One region of the Phytobacter sp. V69 genome, then DNA from elsewhere that is predicted to be linked to it. Evidence: predicted binding sites of a transcription regulator. Region 1 holds the regulator's gene; each other region holds the start of a gene.
The links. Region 1 encodes PurR, which represses purine synthesis genes. Its sites were predicted from a motif close to CANGCAAACGTTTGCNTG; they were not measured.
Positions count from the first base shown of each region.

Region 2: the regulator PurR is predicted to act here: its motif matches at 2,316-2,333, upstream of purL (phosphoribosylformylglycinamidine synthase).
Region 3: the regulator PurR is predicted to act here: its motif matches at 3,347-3,364, upstream of cvpA (colicin V production protein).
Region 4: the regulator PurR is predicted to act here: its motif matches at 1,874-1,891, upstream of purE (5-(carboxyamino)imidazole ribonucleotide mutase).

Region 1 is NZ_CBFFRL010000018.1:12,555-17,387, forward strand. It holds gene sodB (superoxide dismutase [Fe]) at 1-416, shown strand, start outside; gene ACSZPU_RS04265 (MFS transporter) at 445-1,614, opposite strand; gene cydH (cytochrome bd-I oxidase subunit CydH) at 1,780-1,869, opposite strand; gene purR (HTH-type transcriptional repressor PurR) at 2,168-3,193, shown strand; gene punR (DNA-binding transcriptional activator PunR) at 3,210-4,121, opposite strand; gene punC (purine nucleoside transporter PunC) at 4,234-4,833, shown strand, end outside.
Region 2 is NZ_CBFFRL010000003.1:49,965-54,797, forward strand. It holds gene yfhb (phosphatidylglycerophosphatase C) at 1-33, shown strand, start outside; gene tadA (tRNA adenosine(34) deaminase TadA) at 129-599, shown strand; gene mltF (membrane-bound lytic murein transglycosylase MltF) at 592-2,151, opposite strand; gene purL (phosphoribosylformylglycinamidine synthase) at 2,408-4,833, shown strand, end outside.
Region 3 is NZ_CBFFRL010000037.1:21,472-26,304, forward strand. It holds gene ACSZPU_RS07560 (DedA family protein) at 1-112, shown strand, start outside; gene accD (acetyl-CoA carboxylase, carboxyltransferase subunit beta) at 216-1,130, shown strand; gene folC (bifunctional tetrahydrofolate synthase/dihydrofolate synthase) at 1,202-2,470, shown strand; gene dedD (cell division protein DedD) at 2,460-3,152, shown strand; gene cvpA (colicin V production protein) at 3,419-3,907, shown strand; gene purF (amidophosphoribosyltransferase) at 3,943-4,833, shown strand, end outside.
Region 4 is NZ_CBFFRL010000005.1:44,324-49,156, forward strand. It holds gene ACSZPU_RS01635 (methionine ABC transporter permease) at 1-137, shown strand, start outside; gene purK (5-(carboxyamino)imidazole ribonucleotide synthase) at 227-1,294, opposite strand; gene purE (5-(carboxyamino)imidazole ribonucleotide mutase) at 1,291-1,800, opposite strand; gene ACSZPU_RS01650 (TonB-dependent receptor) at 1,974-3,992, opposite strand; gene ACSZPU_RS01655 (helix-turn-helix transcriptional regulator) at 4,128-4,833, shown strand, end outside.

The DNA.
Region 1 (4,833 bases):
TTATTCGTAGCTCCGAAGGCGGCGTGTTTAACAATGCGGCTCAGGTCTGGAACCATACCTTCTACTGGCACTGTCTGGCCCCGAACGCGGGTGGTGAACCCACAGGCGCAGTGGCCGCCGCCATCGCCGATGCGTTTGGCAGCTTCGCAGAGTTTAAGGCGAAATTCACGGATGCCGCGGTGAAGAACTTTGGTTCAGGCTGGACGTGGCTGGTGAAAAACGCCGATGGCAAGCTGGCTATCGTTTCGACCTCTAATGCCGGAACGCCGCTGACCACCGACGCCACACCGCTGCTGACTGTGGATGTGTGGGAACACGCTTACTACATTGACTATCGCAACGCCCGTCCAAATTATCTGGAGCATTTCTGGGCGCTGGTCAACTGGGAGTTTGTCGCGAAGAATCTCGCCGCGTAATCATCAGGAGGGGAAACCCTCCTGTTTTTTATTCCGCCGCAGCGCAGTTGCGTTCTGCATTGGCTCTGCCGGAGAACAGCACCAACAGTAATGCCATCCCGGCAATAATCGCCCCGGTAACTGGCACAACGGTATAGCCCAGGCCGCCCGAGATCACCGCACCGCCTGCTGCTGCACCCAGTGCATTACCCAAGTTGAACGCCCCAATATTCACTGACGATGACAATCCTGGCGCTTCATGTGCCACACGCATCACGCGCATCTGCAGCGGCGGAACCACCGCAAAGGTTGCCGCTCCCCAGATAACCATGCTGATAGCCGCACCAACTTCACTGCGCGCCAGCCAGGGGATAGCAGCCATAATCACGATCAATAACAGCAAGAAGCCTTTCAGGGTCGCGGTGACGGAACGGTCAGCCAGTTTGCCGCCAAGGTAGTTGCCAATGGAGAAACCCACACCCACCAGCACCAGCATCGCGGTAATAAAGGCCGGCGTGGCATCGGTAATACGGTGCAGAACCGGTGAAATATAGGTGTAAAGCGTGAACATCGCCCCTGCCCCTAACACGGTCGTTAACAGTGCAGAGACCACCTGCGGTCGCATTAATACCGACAACTCTTTGCGCACATCAGGCCGTTCACCTGCACTGCCCTTCGGCAAGGAGAAATAGAGGCTGACCATGGCGATAACACCCAGCCCTGCCGTTGCGAGGAACGACATACGCCAGCCAATCGCCCCACCCAGCCAGGTTGCTGCAGGCACCCCGCCGATATTGGCGATCGTCAGCCCCATAAACATGGTTGCCACCGCGCTGGCCTGTTTTTCTTTCGCCACCACGCTTGCGGCCACCACCGAACCCAGACCAAAGAAGGCACCGTGGTTCAGGCTGGTAATAATGCGGGAGAGCATCAGGGTTGTGTAATCAGGTGATATTGCCGACAGCACGTTGCCGAGGGTAAAAATCGCCATCAGAAATACCAGCGCATTCCGCCGGGCACGGTGTGAAAGCAGCAGCGTCATCAGCGGCGCCCCGACCATCACGCCGATGGCGTAGGCGCTAATAAGCATACCCGCTGCCGGGATCGACACATCCACACCCTGGGCGATAACGGGTAGTAAACCCATCGGTGAAAATTCGGTTGTACCGATGCCAAAAGCGCCAATCGCCAGGGCAAGCAGTGGGAAATTGATCTTCATAAATAGACTCCGGAATTGCCGTGTCGACGCGCGACACCGTCACAGAAGCCAAAAGTATGACATCAATCACAAAAAACAGAAGTTAGCGAAATGCGAAAAGACTATTGCTGATTTGATGACAATGGTGGGAAAAGATGAGGGAGAGAGAACTCTCCCCTGGATAAATCAATGCAGTGCCGCCGTCAGCGCGCCAGCAACAATCAGAGCGAGAACGATAACGGTGGTAACTAAAGAAAACTTCAGGTCGGTGCTCATCAATTTTTCCCCTTATTAATTTCCACACAAAAAGTGATGTAACGCATTTTTGCATAAATAAACGTAAAAATCTTGCTGGATTTAGATTGATATACGTTTTAGCGCTTCCCCTTTTGTTCAAGATAAGACAAAATTCGACGCTAAATTTATTAGCGTACCGGCCATTGACTCCCCTCCTGACGTCCAGTGTCTTTTTCCCGGCGTAATGCAATCCCTTCTATGGGTACAGGGTGATGGTAGGCAAACGTTTACCTTTTGTATTATCAGGAGTTTACGATATGGTCTGGAGTAAGATCTGATGGCAACGATTAAAGACGTAGCGAAGCGAGCAAACGTTTCCACCACAACCGTATCACATGTAATTAACAAGACGCGTTTCGTTGCTGAAGAGACGCGTAACGCCGTTTGGGCAGCAATTAAAGAACTACACTATTCGCCCAGCGCCGTTGCCCGCAGCCTGAAAGTCAATCACACAAAATCTATTGGCTTACTGGCGACCAGCAGCGAAGCGGCTTATTTCGCCGAGATCATTGAGGCGGTTGAGAAAAATTGTTTCCAGAAAGGCTACACCCTTATTCTCGGCAATGCCTGGAATAACCTGGAAAAGCAGCGCGCGTATCTGTCAATGATGGCGCAAAAGCGCGTCGACGGTCTGCTGGTGATGTGTTCTGAATATCCGGAAACGTTACTCAGCATGCTGGAAGAATATCGCCATATTCCGATGGTGGTGATGGACTGGGGCGAAGCCAAAGCCGACTTTACCGACACGGTAATTGATAACGCCTTTGCCGGTGGCTATATGGCTGGCCGCTATCTGATCGAACGTGGGCATCGCGAGATTGGCGTGATCCCGGGCCCGCTTGAGCGTAATACCGGTGCAGGCCGCCTTAGCGGCTTTATGAAAGCGATGGAAGAAGCCCACATCACGGTACCGGAAAACTGGATCGTGCAGGGTGACTTCGAGCCGGAGTCCGGTTATCGCGCGATGCAACAAATGCTGACCCAGTCATCTCGCCCGACCGCAGTGTTCTGCGGTGGCGACATTATGGCGATGGGTGCGCTGTGCGCCGCCGACGAAATGGGCCTGCGCGTACCGCAGGATATTTCGGTGATCGGATACGATAACGTGCGCAACTCGCGTTTCTTCACCCCATCGCTGACGACCATTCATCAGCCGAAAGACTCGCTGGGTGAGACTGCGTTTAACATGCTGCTGGACCGCATCGTCAATAAACGTGAAGAGTCGCAGTCCATCGAAGTGCATCCGCGCCTGATTGAACGCCGTTCGGTTGCCGACGGTCCGTTCCGCGACTACCGCCGTTAATCTCGCCGGGAGCAGCTCACTCCTGCTCCCGCAACCATTCCCGATTCAGCGTCTCACTGTCACCCAGATAGCTCAATAACCAGCTCAGCGCCGGTGAGGCGTCATTTTGCTGCCAGGTCAGGCAACAGGCGGCGTCCGGGAAAGGGTTTTCCAGTTCCAGCGCCACCCACTCGCCGCGATCGATCCACGGACGAGCGAAATGCGCGGGCACCATCCCAATACACAATCCGGCCGACAGACAGGCAGCAGAGGATTCCCAGTCCGGAGCGACAACGCGCTTCTGATTATCTAAAAGCCAGGTAATGCGTTTCGGCAGTGACCGCGATGTATCTTCCCGCACCAGCGATGGCCAGTTGCGCAACGTATCGTCACTGAGCGGTGTCGTCATCGCGGCCAGCGGGTGATGGCGGGCGACCACGCATTTCCAGCTCAGCATACCCATATCACGGAAGGTATAACGGCCCCCGACCGGAATCGCCTGGGTTGCGCCGATAGCCAGCTCAACGCGTCCGTCGGCCAGCGCGTCCCAGACGCCGTTGAAGACCTCCTGGGAAACCAGCAGTTCAACATCGCTAAAATGGCGATAGAAATCGACGATCATCTGCCGGGTACGTTCCGGTTTGACGATGTTATCGACCGCGATAGAGAGCTTACCGCGCCAACCATTTGCGATTTGTTGGCATTGTTGCCGGGTGATCTGCATTTTTTTGATAACAGAACGCCCTTCTTTCAAAAACCACACCCCGGCGGGCGTCAGCTCAACATCCCGGTGTCGGCGCTCAAACAGCGGCACCGCAAGCCATTCTTCAAGCTGGCGCACGGTATAGCTGACCGCAGAAGGCACGCGATGCAGCTCTTGCGCAGCACCGCTAAAACTGCCGTTACGTGCCACGGCATCAACCACTGCCAGTGAATATTCTGACCACATAATCTGCCTGCAAAAATTTTGAAACCACCGGACAAATATTAGCGTTTCACAAGCCGACTTGCACTCCTTAGACTCTGGAGCCCTGTTTACCTGCCTAAAAAAGAGATCTGCCATGCAACCTGGAAAAGGATTTTTAGTCTGGCTCGCGGGCTTAAGCGTACTAGGCTTCTTAGCCACCGATATGTACCTGCCTGCCTTTGCCGACATTCAGCAAGATTTACATACCTCTGCCGCAGCGGTCAGCGCCACGCTGAGCCTGTTTCTCGCTGGTTTTGCCGTCGCCCAACTGGTGTGGGGACCGCTGTCGGATCGCTACGGCCGTAAGCCTATTTTGCTAAGCGGTTTGGCCATTTTTGCCGTGAGTTGTCTTGGTATGCTCTGGGTTCAGGATGCGGTCTGGCTGCTGGTGCTGCGTTTTGTGCAGGCTGTGGGAGTTTGTGCGGCTGCCGTCACCTGGCAGGCGCTGGTGACGGATTACTATCCAGCGCAGCGTACAAACCGTATTTTTGCCACCATTATGCCGCTGGTCGGGTTATCTCCTGCCCTCGCACCGCTGCTCGGCAGCTGGATTCTGGCGCATTTCTCCTGGCAGGCCATCTTCGCCACCTTGTTTGTTATCACCCTGATTTTGATGCTTCCGGCCTTGCGTCTGCGCCCTGCCGCGAACAAACCGGCACAAAGCGAGCAAGCGCTGACGTTTAGCGCTCTGCTA
Region 2 (4,833 bases), on a different contig from region 1:
ACGCCCCATGGACAGCTCCAGCAACTGGAATGAGCGTGTGCAACACATAACGGCTGTGTATAATGCGCCCCGCTTGTTAACTGGAGTATCCCCCTTTGTCCAATCCTGAACTCAACCACGACTACTGGATGCGCCATGCGTTAGCCCTGGCAAAACGTGCGTGGGAAGAAGGCGAAGTGCCGGTTGGCGCGGTGCTGGTCCATAACAATGAGGTTATTGGTGAAGGCTGGAACCGTCCGATTGGCCGCCACGATCCCACCGCGCACGCAGAGATCATGGCTCTGCGCCAGGGCGGTTTGGTGCTGCAAAACTACCGTCTGATTGATACCACCTTGTACGTTACACTGGAGCCATGCGTGATGTGTGCCGGGGCCATGGTGCATAGCCGTATCGGGCAGCTTGTATTCGGTGCGCGTGATGCGAAAACCGGCGCGGCGGGTTCGCTGATGGACGTGCTGCACCATCCGGGTATGAACCATCGGGTGGAGATTATCGAAGGGGTGTTGCGCGATGAGTGCGCCGGGATGCTAAGTGACTTTTTCCGTCAGCGTCGGCTGGAGAAAAAAGCGCAGAAAAAAGGGCCGGAGCCGCTTATTTAGTCGCGCCTGGCACCTGTACCACCAGTTTAACCGGCACGAGCAGCGGATTGCGGGGGAACACAGTACCAGGATTAAAGGAACTAAAGGGCATGATGCCGTACGGTGCGCGATTAAATTCGTCCGCCGCCACCGCCGGATACCCCTGCGCCAGCTGTATTTTCTTCTCCGCCTCTTTCTCTTTTTCCAGCAAATACCCCACCAGGCTGATTTCGTATTTACGAATATTCTCTACGTAGGCATAAGCTTCATGCCCACGCGCATAGCCGTAAGTGAGTTTGCTGTAATAAGGCTTCTGGCTCAGTAGCGGTAAGCGCTGCTTCACGTCCGCCCAGCTATCCGGGTTGCCTTTTGTTTTGACCGTGAGCGCCCGGGCATCCAGCATGTGCGCATAGCCCATATTGTACGCTGCCAGCGCAAACCAGATCCGCTCCTCGTGCGGGACGCTGTCCGGCACTTTATCCATCATGTCTTGCAGATAACGCGCGCCGCCGCTGATGCTTTGTTCGGCATCGGTACGGTCGCTCAGTCCCAGACTCTGTGCGGTATTGCGGGTGAGCATCATCAGACCGCGCACGCCGGTGGGCGAGGTGGCCTGGGTATCCCAGTGGGATTCCTGGTACGAAATTGCCGCCAGCAGACGCCAGTCAATGTCCTGCGCGTATTTCGTAAACAGCGGCTGGAGATCGGGCAGAACGCTGTCCACCGCGCGTAAGAAGGTACGCGTGTCGACGTAGTCAAAATCATCGCCATGGCCGAGGTATTTCTCTTCCAGGCGTGCCAGCGTCCCGTCTTCATTAATATTATTGAAGAAATCGAGCATCGCCGCCGACAGAGTATTGTCTTCATCGCGTCGGCTAAACCAGGTTACCGGCTGCTCATCGCTGATATCCAGGGCAACGGCAAGTTCCGGATGGACGCGCTGGAACAGACTCACTGCGACCGAATCCGCCACCGTATAGCTGAGTTTGCCGTCCACCACATCGGCAAGCAGGTTGTTGGTGCCGGATTTATCGTCAACCTTCCAGCTCAAATCCGGGAACTTCTTCTCTTTAAGCTCGCGCAAATCATTGATCGACACATGCCCCGGGGCGATGGTGAGCTGGGTGTCATTGACGGTGGCCAGGCTGCGCGGCCGGTAGCTGCCGACGCGGTAAACCAGCTGCTGAGATACCCAGTAGTAAACCGGGCCGGGTTGGTAGTTTTTGAGACGCTCATTGTTATAGACCAGGCCGGCGGCCAGCATATCGGCATTGCCGTGGTCGAGATCGTCAAAAATCTGGCTGATGTTCTGGCGTACGGTGACTTTCAGTTTGACGCCAAGGTAGTTGGCGAACTGTTGGGCGAGCTCATAATCAAGCCCATAAGGTTTATCGTCTACACTGGCATAAGTCACCGGGGAGGCGATGGTGCTTATGCGTAGCTCGCCGCGCGCCTTAATGGCCGCAACGCGGTTATCGGCTTTGCTGAACCAGGGGATAGAAGGCCACAGGGCCGCTGCCAGCAGCAGGGTGACGATGCCGATAAGCAGATAATTAATCTTAAATTTTTTCAATTAGTTAATTCTCTGCGCCGTGCGATGCCTCAATAAATAGCCGCCATGAATACAAGGATGTTTATCGGTGATTGAGCGGCATTTTGCGCAACAAAACGCCAGTTGGCAACTAATTAGCGAAACCGCTACGGTTTGCTGCCAAATGGCATACATGATTTTATTTCGACGCAAACGGTTTCGTCACCGCTCAGGATTCTCTATAATGACGCCCGTTTTCCCCCTGATGCACACTTAAAGCTTCGAAGACGAGAGACTTATGATGGAAATTCTGCGTGGTTCGCCTGCACTGTCCGCATTTCGTATCAACAAACTGCTGGCGCGTTTTCAGGCAGCCCGGCTCCCGGTGAGCAATATTTACGCTGAGTATGTCCATTTTGCCGACGTGAACGCTCGGCTGAACGAGGAAGAGCTCACGCGGCTGCAACGCCTGCTGAAATATGGTCCGAGCTTAAGCAGCCATACCCCGTCCGGAAAATTACTTCTCGTTACGCCCCGCCCTGGCACTATCTCCCCCTGGTCTTCTAAAGCAACGGATATCGCGCACAACTGCGACCTTGGCAAAATCAATCGCCTTGAGCGCGGCGTGGCTTACTACGTTGAAGCCTCGACGCTGACCGAAGAGCAATGGGCAAGCGTAGCGGCTGAATTGCATGACCGTATGATGGAAACCGTGTTTAGCGCCGAAGCGGATGCCGCGCGTCTGTTTGAACATCATCAGCCTGCGCCGGTGCAGAGTGTGGACCTTCTGGGTGAAGGCCGTCAGGCGCTGATCGACGCGAACGTGCGTCTGGGTCTGGCGCTGGCGGAAGACGAAATTGATTACCTCCAGGATGCGTTTACCCGTCTTGGTCGTAACCCTAACGATATCGAGCTGTACATGTTCGCGCAGGCTAACTCCGAACATTGCCGCCACAAAATTTTTAACGCCGACTGGGTCATCGACGGCGAACAGCAGCCAAAATCGCTGTTCAAGATGATCAAAAACACCTTTGAGAAAACCCCGGACTACGTGCTGTCTGCGTATAAAGACAACGCGGCGGTGATGGAAGGTTCTGAGGTTGGGCGTTTCTTCGCTGACCATGAGAATGGCCGCTATGACTTCCACCAGGAAGCGGCGCACATTCTGATGAAAGTCGAAACCCACAACCACCCGACGGCGATTTCCCCGTGGCCGGGTGCGGCAACCGGCTCTGGTGGTGAAATCCGTGATGAAGGCGCGACTGGTCGCGGTGCGAAGCCGAAAGCGGGCCTGGTGGGCTTCTCTGTTTCTAACCTGCGTATCCCGGGCTTTGAACAGCCGTGGGAAGAGGATTTCGGTAAGCCAGAGCGTATCGTCACCGCGCTGGATATCATGACCGATGGCCCACTAGGTGGCGCGGCGTTTAACAACGAATTCGGCCGTCCGGCGCTGACCGGCTACTTCCGTACATACGAAGAGAAAGTGAACAGCCACAACGGCGAAGAGCTGCGTGGTTATCACAAACCGATCATGCTGGCAGGCGGCATTGGTAACATCCGCGCTGACCACGTGCAGAAAGGTGAAATCACCGTCGGCGCGAAACTGATTGTGCTGGGTGGACCGGCGATGAACATCGGTCTGGGCGGTGGCGCCGCTTCCTCTATGGCCTCTGGTCAGTCTGACGCGGATTTGGATTTTGCCTCCGTTCAGCGTGACAACCCGGAAATGGAACGTCGCTGCCAGGAAGTGATTGACCGTTGCTGGCAGTTGGGTGATGCCAACCCGATCCAGTTTATCCATGACGTGGGTGCGGGCGGTCTGTCGAACGCCATGCCGGAGCTGGTGAGCGATGGTGGACGCGGCGGTAAATTCCACCTGCGTGACATCCTCAGCGATGAACCGGGTATGAGCCCGCTGGAAATCTGGTGTAACGAATCCCAGGAACGTTATGTCCTGTCCGTTGCAGCTGACCAGTTGCCGCTGTTTGATGAACTTTGCCGCCGCGAACGCGCACCGTACGCGGTGATTGGTGAAGCCGTCGCCGAACAACACCTGACGATGAGCGATAGCCACTTCGACAACCAGCCGATCGATCTGCCGCTGGATGTGCTGCTGGGTAAAACCCCGAAAATGACCCGCGATGTGCAGACGCGAAAAGCGGCCGGGGAAGCCATCGATTCACGTGATATTTCCATTGCTGACGCGGTAAAACGCGTACTGCATCTGCCTGCTGTTGCGGAAAAAACCTTCCTGGTGACCATCGGTGACCGTACCGTGACCGGTATGGTGTCGCGTGATCAGATGGTTGGCCCGTGGCAGGTACCTGTTGCCAACTGTGCGGTGACCACCGCGAGTCTCGACAGCTACTACGGCGAAGCGATGTCCATCGGCGAACGTGCCCCGGTGGCATTGCTGGACTTCGCTGCATCCGCGCGTCTGGCAGTGGGTGAGTCCCTGACCAACATGGCGGCCACGCAGATTGGTGAACTCAACCGCATCAAGCTCTCGGCAAACTGGATGTCCGCAGCCGGTCACCCGGGTGAAGATGCAGGCTTGTATGAAGCGGTGAAAGCGGTCGGTGAAGAGCTTTGCCCGGCGCTGGGCCTGACCATTCCGGTGGGTAAAGACTCCATGTCGATGAAAACCCGCTGGCAGGAAGGTAACGAGCAGCGCGAGATGACCTCGCCGCTGTCGCTGGTGATCACCGCCTTTGGCCGCGTGGA
Region 3 (4,833 bases), on a different contig from region 1:
GGTGCAGGAAAATCTTAAGTTATTGATTGTCGCGATTATCGTGGTGTCTATACTTCCTGGTGTGATTGAGATTATTCGCCACCGTCGTGCGGCGGCGCGACAGGCAAAATAAGACGTCTATGGCGGTTCGACCACTTTTTTATCCCAAGTTGCGAACTGTTATGTTTTAATGTGCCCCATTTATGGGCTACCAGGTTCATGTATAAAGGTTATCAATGAGCTGGATTGAACGAATCAAAAGCAATATTACCCCCACCCGTAAGGCGAGCATCCCTGAGGGCGTGTGGACGAAATGCGATAGCTGCGGTCAGGTACTGTATCGTGCCGAGCTGGAGCGTAACCTTGAGGTCTGCCCGAAGTGTGACCACCATATGCGCATGACTGCGCGTAACCGCCTGCATACGCTGCTGGATGAAGGTTCACTGGTGGAACTGGGTAGCGAACTCGAGCCGAAAGACCTGCTCAAGTTCCGTGACTCCAAAAAATACAAAGACCGTCTGGCGACGGCACAGAAAGAGACCGGCGAAAAAGATGCGCTGGTAGTGATGAAAGGCACCCTGCACGGTATGCCGGTCGTTGGCGCTGCGTTTGAGTTCGCCTTTATGGGCGGCTCCATGGGCTCTGTGGTCGGTGCGCGTTTTGTCCGTGCCGTTGAGCAAGCTCTGGAAGACAACTGTCCGCTGATCTGTTTCTCTGCCTCGGGTGGCGCACGTATGCAGGAAGCGCTGATGTCGCTGATGCAGATGGCGAAAACCTCTGCTGCGCTGGCGAAGATGCAAGAGCGTGGCCTGCCGTACATCTCTGTGCTGACTGACCCAACCATGGGCGGTGTTTCCGCAAGCTTCGCGATGCTGGGCGACCTGAACATTGCCGAGCCGAAAGCGCTTATCGGTTTTGCCGGCCCGCGCGTTATCGAGCAGACCGTGCGTGAAAAACTGCCGCCGGGATTCCAGCGCAGTGAGTTCCTGATTGAGAAAGGGGCGATCGACATGATCGTGCGCCGTCCGGAAATGCGCCTGAAACTGGCAAGCATCCTGGCGAAACTGACCAATCAGCCAGCACCGAACCCGGATGCCCCGCGTGAAAGCGTGGTGGTGCCACCGGTGCCCGATCAGGAAGCCGAAGCCTGATAATACCGAAGGGCAGGGCCATAGCGGCGCTGCCCTTTTGCTTTTTACATCGTTAAAAACCTACGGGCATCATGGAAAATAAACGCATTTTGCAAGCCACGTCGCCCCTGGCCGCGTGGCTTTCTTATCTGGAAAACCTGCACAGCAAAACCATCGACCTGGGACTTGAGCGTGTAAGTCAGGTTGCTGCGCGTCTTGATGTTTTGCGCCCGGCACCCTTTGTCTTTACCGTGGCGGGAACCAATGGTAAAGGCACGACCTGCCGCACCCTCGAATCAATCCTGCTGGCCGCCGGTTTCCGCGTGGGCGTCTACAGCTCGCCGCACCTCATCCGCTATACCGAACGCGTACGCGTACAGGGCGAAGAGCTGACAGAGCTCGACCACACGCGCTCCTTTGCCGAAATTGAAGCGGCGCGCGGCGAAACCTCATTGACCTATTTCGAATACGGCACGTTGTCGGCGCTGTGGCTGTTTAAACAGGCGAAGCTGGACGTTGTTATCCTCGAAGTCGGGCTGGGCGGACGCCTGGACGCGACCAATATGGTCGACGCCGATGTCGCCGTGGTGACCAGTATTGCCCTCGATCATACCGACTGGCTGGGGCCAGACCGGGAAAGCATCGGTCGTGAAAAAGCGGGCGTCTTCCGTGGCGGTAAACCGGCGGTGGTGGGCGAAAGCGATATGCCGTACACCATTGGCGAGGTCGCTGCGGAAAAAGGTGCGCTGCTGATGCGTCGTGGCGTTGACTGGCAGTATGAAGTGGAGCAGGGCCAGTGGCGTTTTCGCGATGGGCAGGGCGAGCTGACCAGTTTGCCGCTGCCGCAGGTCCCTCAGCCGAATGCTGCAACGGCGCTTGCCGCACTACGGGCCAGCGGGCTGGCGGTGAGCGAGCAGGCTATCCGTGACGGGATTGCGTCAGCGATTTTGCCTGGTCGCTTCCAGATTGTGCGTCACAACCCGCGTCTTATTCTGGATGTGGCGCATAATCCTCATGCGGCGGCTTACCTTGCCGGGCGTCTGGCGGCAGAGCCTGAGCGCAGTCGCGTGCTGGCGGTTATCGGCATGCTGCACGATAAAGACATCGCCGGAACGCTCGCCTGTCTGGAGCCTGTGGTCGATAGCTGGTATTGTGCCCCTCTGGAAGGGCCACGCGGTGCGACGGCAGAACAATTGATGGCGCACCTCCCGCAAGGGAAGACGTATCAACACGTTGCGCAGGCCTGGCAGGCAGCGATGGCGGAGGCCACAGCAGAAGATACCGTGCTGGTGTGTGGTTCATTCCATACGGTGGCACATGTCATGGAAGCGATGGATGCGGGGAGAACCGGTGGCGAGTAAGTTTCAGAACCGTTTGATGGGAACCATTGTGCTGGTTGCGCTCGGGGTGATTATTCTTCCTGGGCTGCTGGACGGGCAAAAAAAGCATTATCAGGATGAGTTCGCCGCCATTCCTCTGGTGCCCAAAGCGGGGGATCGCGATGAGCCGGACATGATGCCAGCGGCAACGCAGGCGCTACCGGCTCAGCCGCCAGAAGGGGCAGCGGAAGAGGTGCGGGCTGGCGATGCCGCTGCGCCGTCGCTGGACTCGTCCCGTCGGGCGTCCAGTGGGACGACGCCGCCGGATATCACGACGCAACCTGTCGCGCCAAAACCAGTTGAACAGCCGAAGCCGGTTGAGAAACCGCAGCCGAAACCACAGCCGCAAAAACCGGCTGAGCAGATGGCAGCCACCCCGCCTGCGGATCAGGCGCCTGCTGCCGATAAATCTGCGCCAGTGGGTAAAGCCTGGGTCGTACAGCTGGGGGCGCTCAAGAACGCCGACAAGGTCAATGAAATCGTTGGCAAACTGCGCGGTGCGGGTTATCGCGTTTATACCGCGCCAACCACGCCGGTACAGGGTAAAATCACCCGCATCCTTGTCGGGCCGGACGCATCGAAAGATAAACTCAAAGGCTCTTTGGATGAGCTTAAGCAGCTGTCAGGTTTGAGCGGTGTGGTGATGGGCTATAGCGCTAACTAGTGCGCTGATTTTTCCCCTCACCCTAACCCTATCCCCAGAGAGGCGAGGGAATGGTTTGCTCCCTCTCCCTTGAGGGAGAGGGCCGGGGTGAGGGGAAAATAAGAATGCAGAAACACGCCCGAAGAGGCTAAAGATCCGATGGCGTTGAATATTTTTTCAGCGCCATTTTTATTTACGCGCGGGAAGGAAATCCCTACGCAAACGTTTTCTTTTTCTGTTAGAATGCGCCCCGAACTGGACGACAGGGCGTAAATCGTGGGACATATATGGTCTGGATTGATTACGCCATCATCGCGGTGATTGGTTTTTCCTGTCTGGTTAGCCTCATCCGCGGCTTTGTTCGTGAAGCGTTATCACTGGTGACATGGGGTTGTGCTTTCTTTGTTGCCAGTCATTATTACACTTACCTGTCAGTCTGGTTTACGGGCTTTGAAGACGAACTGGTGCGTAATGGGATATCCATTGCCATCCTGTTCATCGCGACGCTGATCGTTGGCGCTATCGTCAATTACGTGATAGGTCAACTTGTGGAGAAAACCGGCCTGTCGGGTACAGACAGGGTGTTGGGGATCTGTTTTGGTGCTCTTCGCGGGGTGCTGATCGTCGCCGCCATTCTGTTCTTTCTCGATACCTTTACGGGCCTGTCAAAAAGCGAAGACTGGCAGAAGTCGCAGCTTATCCCACAGTTCAGTTTCATCATCAGATGGTTCTTTGACTATCTGCAAAGTTCGTCAAGTTTCTTGCCCAGAGTGTAATCACTCTGAGATGTGGCTTAACGAGGAAAAGACGTATGTGCGGTATTGTCGGTATCGCCGGTTTTATGCCGGTCAACCAGTCGATTTATGACGCGTTATCGGTGCTTCAGCACCGTGGTCAGGATGCCGCTGGCATCATCACGATCGATGCAAATAATTGTTTCCGTCTGCGTAAAGCAAATGGCCTGGTCAACGATGTTTTCGAAGCTCGCCATATGCAGCGTCTTCAGGGCAACATGGGTATCGGCCATGTGCGTTATCCAACCGCTGGCAGCTCCAGCGCCTCCGAGGCCCAGCCTTTTTACGTTAACTCTCCTTACGGCATCACGCTTGCCCACAACGGCAACCTGACCAATGCCCATGAGCTGCGCAGAAAGCTGTTTGAAGAAAAACGCCGCCACATCAACACTACCTCTGATTCAGAAATTCTGCTGAACGTTTTCGCCAGCGAGCTGGATAACTTCCGCCACTATCCGCTGGAAGCAGACAATATTTTCGCCGCTGTCGCCGCGACCAACCGCCAGATCCGTGGCGCGTATGCGTGTGTTGCGATGATCATCGGCCACGGCATGGTCGCTTTCCGCGATCCGAACGGTATTCGTCCTCTGGTACTGGGCAAACGCGATCTTGGCGATGGCCGCACCGAGTACATGGTGGCGTCTGAAAGCGTGGCACTGGATACGCTGGGCTTTGAATTCCTGCGTGACATCGCGCCGGGCGAAGCTGTGTACATCACCGAAAAAGGCCAGCTGTTTACCCGCCAGTGTGCTGATAACCCGGTCAGCAACCCGTGCCTGTTCGAATACGTTTACTTTGCGCGTCCGGACTCCTTCATCGACAAAATTTCCGTCTACAGCGCGCGTGTCAACATGGGTACCAAGCTTGGCGAGAAGATTGCCCGTGAATGGGAAGATCTGGATATTGAC
Region 4 (4,833 bases), on a different contig from region 1:
CAATCCGCTACGGCTACTACCGCTACGAAACCCAGGTGATGGTGGTAACGGTTATCGCGTTGATTGTGCTGGTGCAGGTGGTGCAAATGCTGGGCGACTGGCTGGCTGCGCGTGCGGATAAACGCGACAGGCACTGATATTGTCCCGGATGCGGCGTAAGCGCCTTATCCGGGCTTGTTTTCACTCTCTCCCTGAGGGAGAGGGCTGGGGTGAGGGGGGGGGCCGATCAGGCGAGCTTCGCCTGCGCCCAGGCAATCCCACTGGCGTATTCCGGTGGCAGCAGGGGCACCAGTGCTTCCAGCGTGGCACTCAGGCGACCATTGTCGTCATCGTTCAGGTTCAGGTGACCCACTTTACGACCCGGACGCACCTCTTTGTCGTACCAGTGCAGGTGCACCAGCGGCAGTTTCAGCCAGTCGTAATTCAAATCGCTGCCAATCAGGTTAATCATTACCGACGGGCTGTTGACCACCGGCTGAGGCAGCGGCAGATCCACCACCGCACGCAGGTGCAGCTCAAACTGGCTGATAGACGCACCGTTTTGCGTCCAGTGCCCGCTGTTGTGCACGCGGGGGGCCAGTTCGTTGATTAGCAAACCAGCCGGCGTTACGAAGCACTCCATCGCCATCACGCCAACATAATTCAGCTCATTCATGATGGCGGTCAGCATGCTTTCTGCCTGCTTCTGCTGCTCTGAATCCGGTTTCGGGAAGACCACGCTGGTGCGCAGAATACCGTCCTGATGCAGGTTATGGGTCAGCGGATAGAAGACGGCCTTGCCATCGTGTCCGCGCGCGCCCACCAGCGACACTTCACCGGAGAAGTTAATCCCCTGCTCGACGATACACTCGCCGTAACAGTCATCCGGCAACTGATCCGTTTCACCTGCACGCAGACGCCACTGGCCGCGACCGTCGTAACCACCCACGCGGCGTTTCACAATCGCCAGCTCGCCCAGTGTATTGAACACGGAAGGCCATTCGCTCTTGTCTGCCAGCAACTGCCACGGTGCTGTGGCAAGGCCGAGCCTGTCGAAGAGCTGCTTTTGCGTCAGGCGATCAGCAATGATCGGGAACACGTCGCGGTTAACGAACGCCGGGTGACGCGCCAGTTCACGCGTCAGCGCCGTTTCCGGCCAGCGTTCAATCTCCGCAGAAATCACGCTCTGGGCAAACGGCACGGCTTCCGGATCGGCATCCAGCCCGACCGGCCACACGGCAATGCTCAGTCGCTCGCCCGCCTGGCGCAGCATGCGTCCAAGCTGACCGTTACCTAAGATGCAAACCTGCTTCATGCCGCACCCCGCGGGTCCGGGTTCTCCAGCACTTCATCGGTCTGCACACGGCGGAATTCTGTCAGACGCGCGTGCAGTTCCGTATCGTGCTGGGCAAGGATCTGTGCTGCCAGCAGCGCAGCGTTCGCCGCGCCAGCTTTGCCAATCGCCAGCGTGCCGACCGGAATACCGCGCGGCATCTGGACGATCGAGTAGAGGCTGTCCACGCCACTTAAGGCAGCGCTTTGCACCGGCACACCCAGCACCGGCACCAGCGTTTTCGCGGCAATCATGCCCGGCAGATGTGCCGCTCCGCCTGCGCCCGCAATAATCACCTGAAAACCGTTCTCTTCCGCGCTTTCGGCGAAGCTGAACAGTTTATCGGGAGTGCGGTGTGCGGAGACGACTTCAACATGCTGCGGGACATTCAGGATATCGAGGATTTCGGTGGCGAACTGCATGGTCGCCCAATCGCTTTTCGATCCCATGACAATGGCGATACGCGCCGGCTGGTTAGCAGAAGACATGCGTTAAGAAAACTCCTGTGGGTGTGACTACGGACAGCTTTTGAGGGCACAAAGAATAGCATGGAAAACCGGCAAGGAAAACGGTTGCGTGGCGATGAATACTGGAAAGGGCTGTGGAAGAAAGAGAGACAGCGGCATCGCGAAATGTGCTATGCCGCTTAGGGGTTAATTCATCAGAAGAAATCGATTTTCACATCCACGCCAGCGGTCAGCCCCTGGTTAATCTGCACCCAGTTTTGCCCAGGTCCCGCCACCATGCCGTAGGTGAAATAACGCTTATCGAAGAGGTTATCCACCCAGGTGGCAATCTGCACGTTGCGCGTTGCCTGCCAGCCGAGGCGCAGATTGGTGGTGGCATAGGTGCCTTGTTCCACCGCATTGTCGCCGTCGAAGTAGTGCTTGCCGACCACATTGATCGCCACGCGCGGCATCAGCGCGCCGATCGGGGTATCAATGGTGCCGTTAATGCTCGCGCCCGCGTTATACAGCGGCACAAACGGCAGGTGTTTGTCCGGGTACGGGCTGTCTTCGCCGTCAAAGGTTGAGTTCACGTAACCGCCGTTGATCTCCGCACGCCAGCCGGGGGTAAATGTCCAGCTTGCATCCAGTTCAACGCCCGTCGCTTTGGCTTTGCCAGCGTTGGTGAGCGACTGCATGCCGGTCACGCCGCTGTAGAGCTGCACATCTTTGGTCCGGGTGTGGTAGACGGTGCCCTGTACGGCCACATTGCCATTGTCATAGCGTGCGCCCAGCTCGTAGTTCATCGATTTTTCAGCGTCGTAGGATTCCGCCGTGCCCGCCGCCGGTGCGATGCTGTAACCCGCTGGTTTATAGCCCTGCGCCGCGCGTGTCCAGACGCGCAGTTCCGATGTGAACTGATACCCGGCAGACAGCTGACCCAGCCACTGGTTATCGCTGGTTTCATCGCTGAAAGTCTGCGGCAGGTAGCTGTACTGATAGCGGGTTTTCGCTTTGTCGTGGGAGAAACGCACGCCGCCGCCGAGATCGAATTTGTCGGTTACGTGCCAGGTTAGATCGCTGTAGGCCGCCTGGGTTTCGGCATCGTTCCACGCCTGCGTATCGGAAAGGGTCATCCCGGCGTACTGCATCCGCTGGTTATAGGTGCCGCGCGTATCCTGGCGATAAAGACCGAACACCGCATCCACCGGGTTGTCGTCACCCCGCGTCGCGGCGCGCAGTTCCTGCACGTTCATGTTCCAGTCCTGCGGCATGTGTACCGCATAGGCGCTGTAGGGGAAGTCGCGCTCGTAATGCTGTTGCTGCCATCCGGCGGTGAGGCTTATCAGCCATGCGTCGGTCGTGTACTGCGATGCCAGCGTCTGGCTGCGGGTGCAGCGGTTGATTTTCGGGTCTTTGCCGCCGTCTGACACCAGCAGCTCACGGCCTTTCACATTGCTGCCGTCGAGATAGGTATCCTGGCTGGCTTTGGTGCATTCGGAACTGAGCATCACGCTGGCTTCCCACGGGCTGACCGAAGGGGCAAAACGCAGATTGAGGTTACCGTTGTTGGCCTTTGTGCCGCCTAAATCATCACTGCCGGTAGCCGGGTTGGTGAAGGGGCCATTCTCGACCTGGCGCTGAACCGAGGCGCTGGCATAGAGCATATCTTCCACCAGAGCACCGGAAGCGCTCAGCCTGCCGTGGTAGCTGTCTCTGGTGCCGTAACCGCCTTCAAGGGAGGCACGGGTTTCACCATCCGGTTTACGGGTAATGATGTTAATCACCCCGCCCTGGGCGCTTTTGCCATAAAGCGTGCCCTGCGGCCCGCGCAGCATCTCTACGCTCTCAATATCACCGTTGAACAACTGCGATGAGAAGGTAGAAAGCTGAGGCACGCCGTCCACGTAAATGCTGGCCGCCGGATTAAAGAAGTCCTGAGCCGAAGAGATGCCGCGAAGCGAAATAGAGGGAAACAGCAGACTGCCGCTGTGAGTAATGTTCAGTCCTGGCAGCACATCACCCAGTTGATCGGTGCGGGTGACGTTGGCATCGGCGAGTTCGCTACCGCTCACGCGGGTGGATGAGACGTTTTGTGCCGAGACAGATTTCGGCGACTGCTTGGCGGAAACGAATAGCGTTTCCTCACTGGATTTACTGCTATCGTCGGCAAACGCACTGCCATTAGCCAGCAATGTGGCAAGAACCAGCGGGTGAATGACTACGGCTTTCATCATGGTATCCCTCTTATTAGACGTGAGGGGGAGTCTATCTTTGCCGTTTCATCAGAGGGTTGCACGATAAGGATTGCTATTGCATCATTTGTTTGAATAATAATCATTATCATTGTTGTGACGAAAGGATCTGTGATGAATCAACGTACAATGCCGGGCATGCGATGCAGAACGCTGACGCCGCGGATTCGGCTCACGTCCATCTGTGCGACGCTCGGTGACGACAAAGTGGTTCGCGGGCAGTTTCCGGCGCATTTCTCGCTGGTGCTGATGCGCGAAGGGGCCGGTACTTTCCAACTTAATGAGCAGAAAATTCAGCATTATGGTGCTAACCGGCTGCTGATTTCCTGTTCGGCGCAGCCTTGCTCTGGCTTTGATTTTTTCCCGCGTAATCATTTTTACGATCTGCTGATTGTCGATTTCGCTCCGGCGCTGCTCAACACGCTTTACGCGGCCGCGCTGCCGCTGGCGGAAGACGGGGGAAGGGTGTTCAGCGCCCCGTTAAGCGAGCCGCTGCAAGAGGTGCTGCGCCTGATGCTGCTCGAATGGCACGACGACAGCGCGCTCGGCACTCTGCGCCTGGAAGGGCTGGCGCTAAATGCGCTGTGGGAAGCGCTGCGCGGGCTGGACGAACCGGGCAAAGGGGCGTCGCCAGGACGGGAGCTGCAAAGTCGGGATCGTAAGCGGTTGATTGACGCGCGGGATTATGTGCGGGAGCGGGCGACCCATGTGCGTTCAATGGGCGAGATAGCGCAGGTGTGTGGGCTGAGTCTGATGGCGCTCAAGCGCGGTTTTCCGGCGATGTTCGGCGTGACGCTGTGGAGTTATGTCATTACCCAGC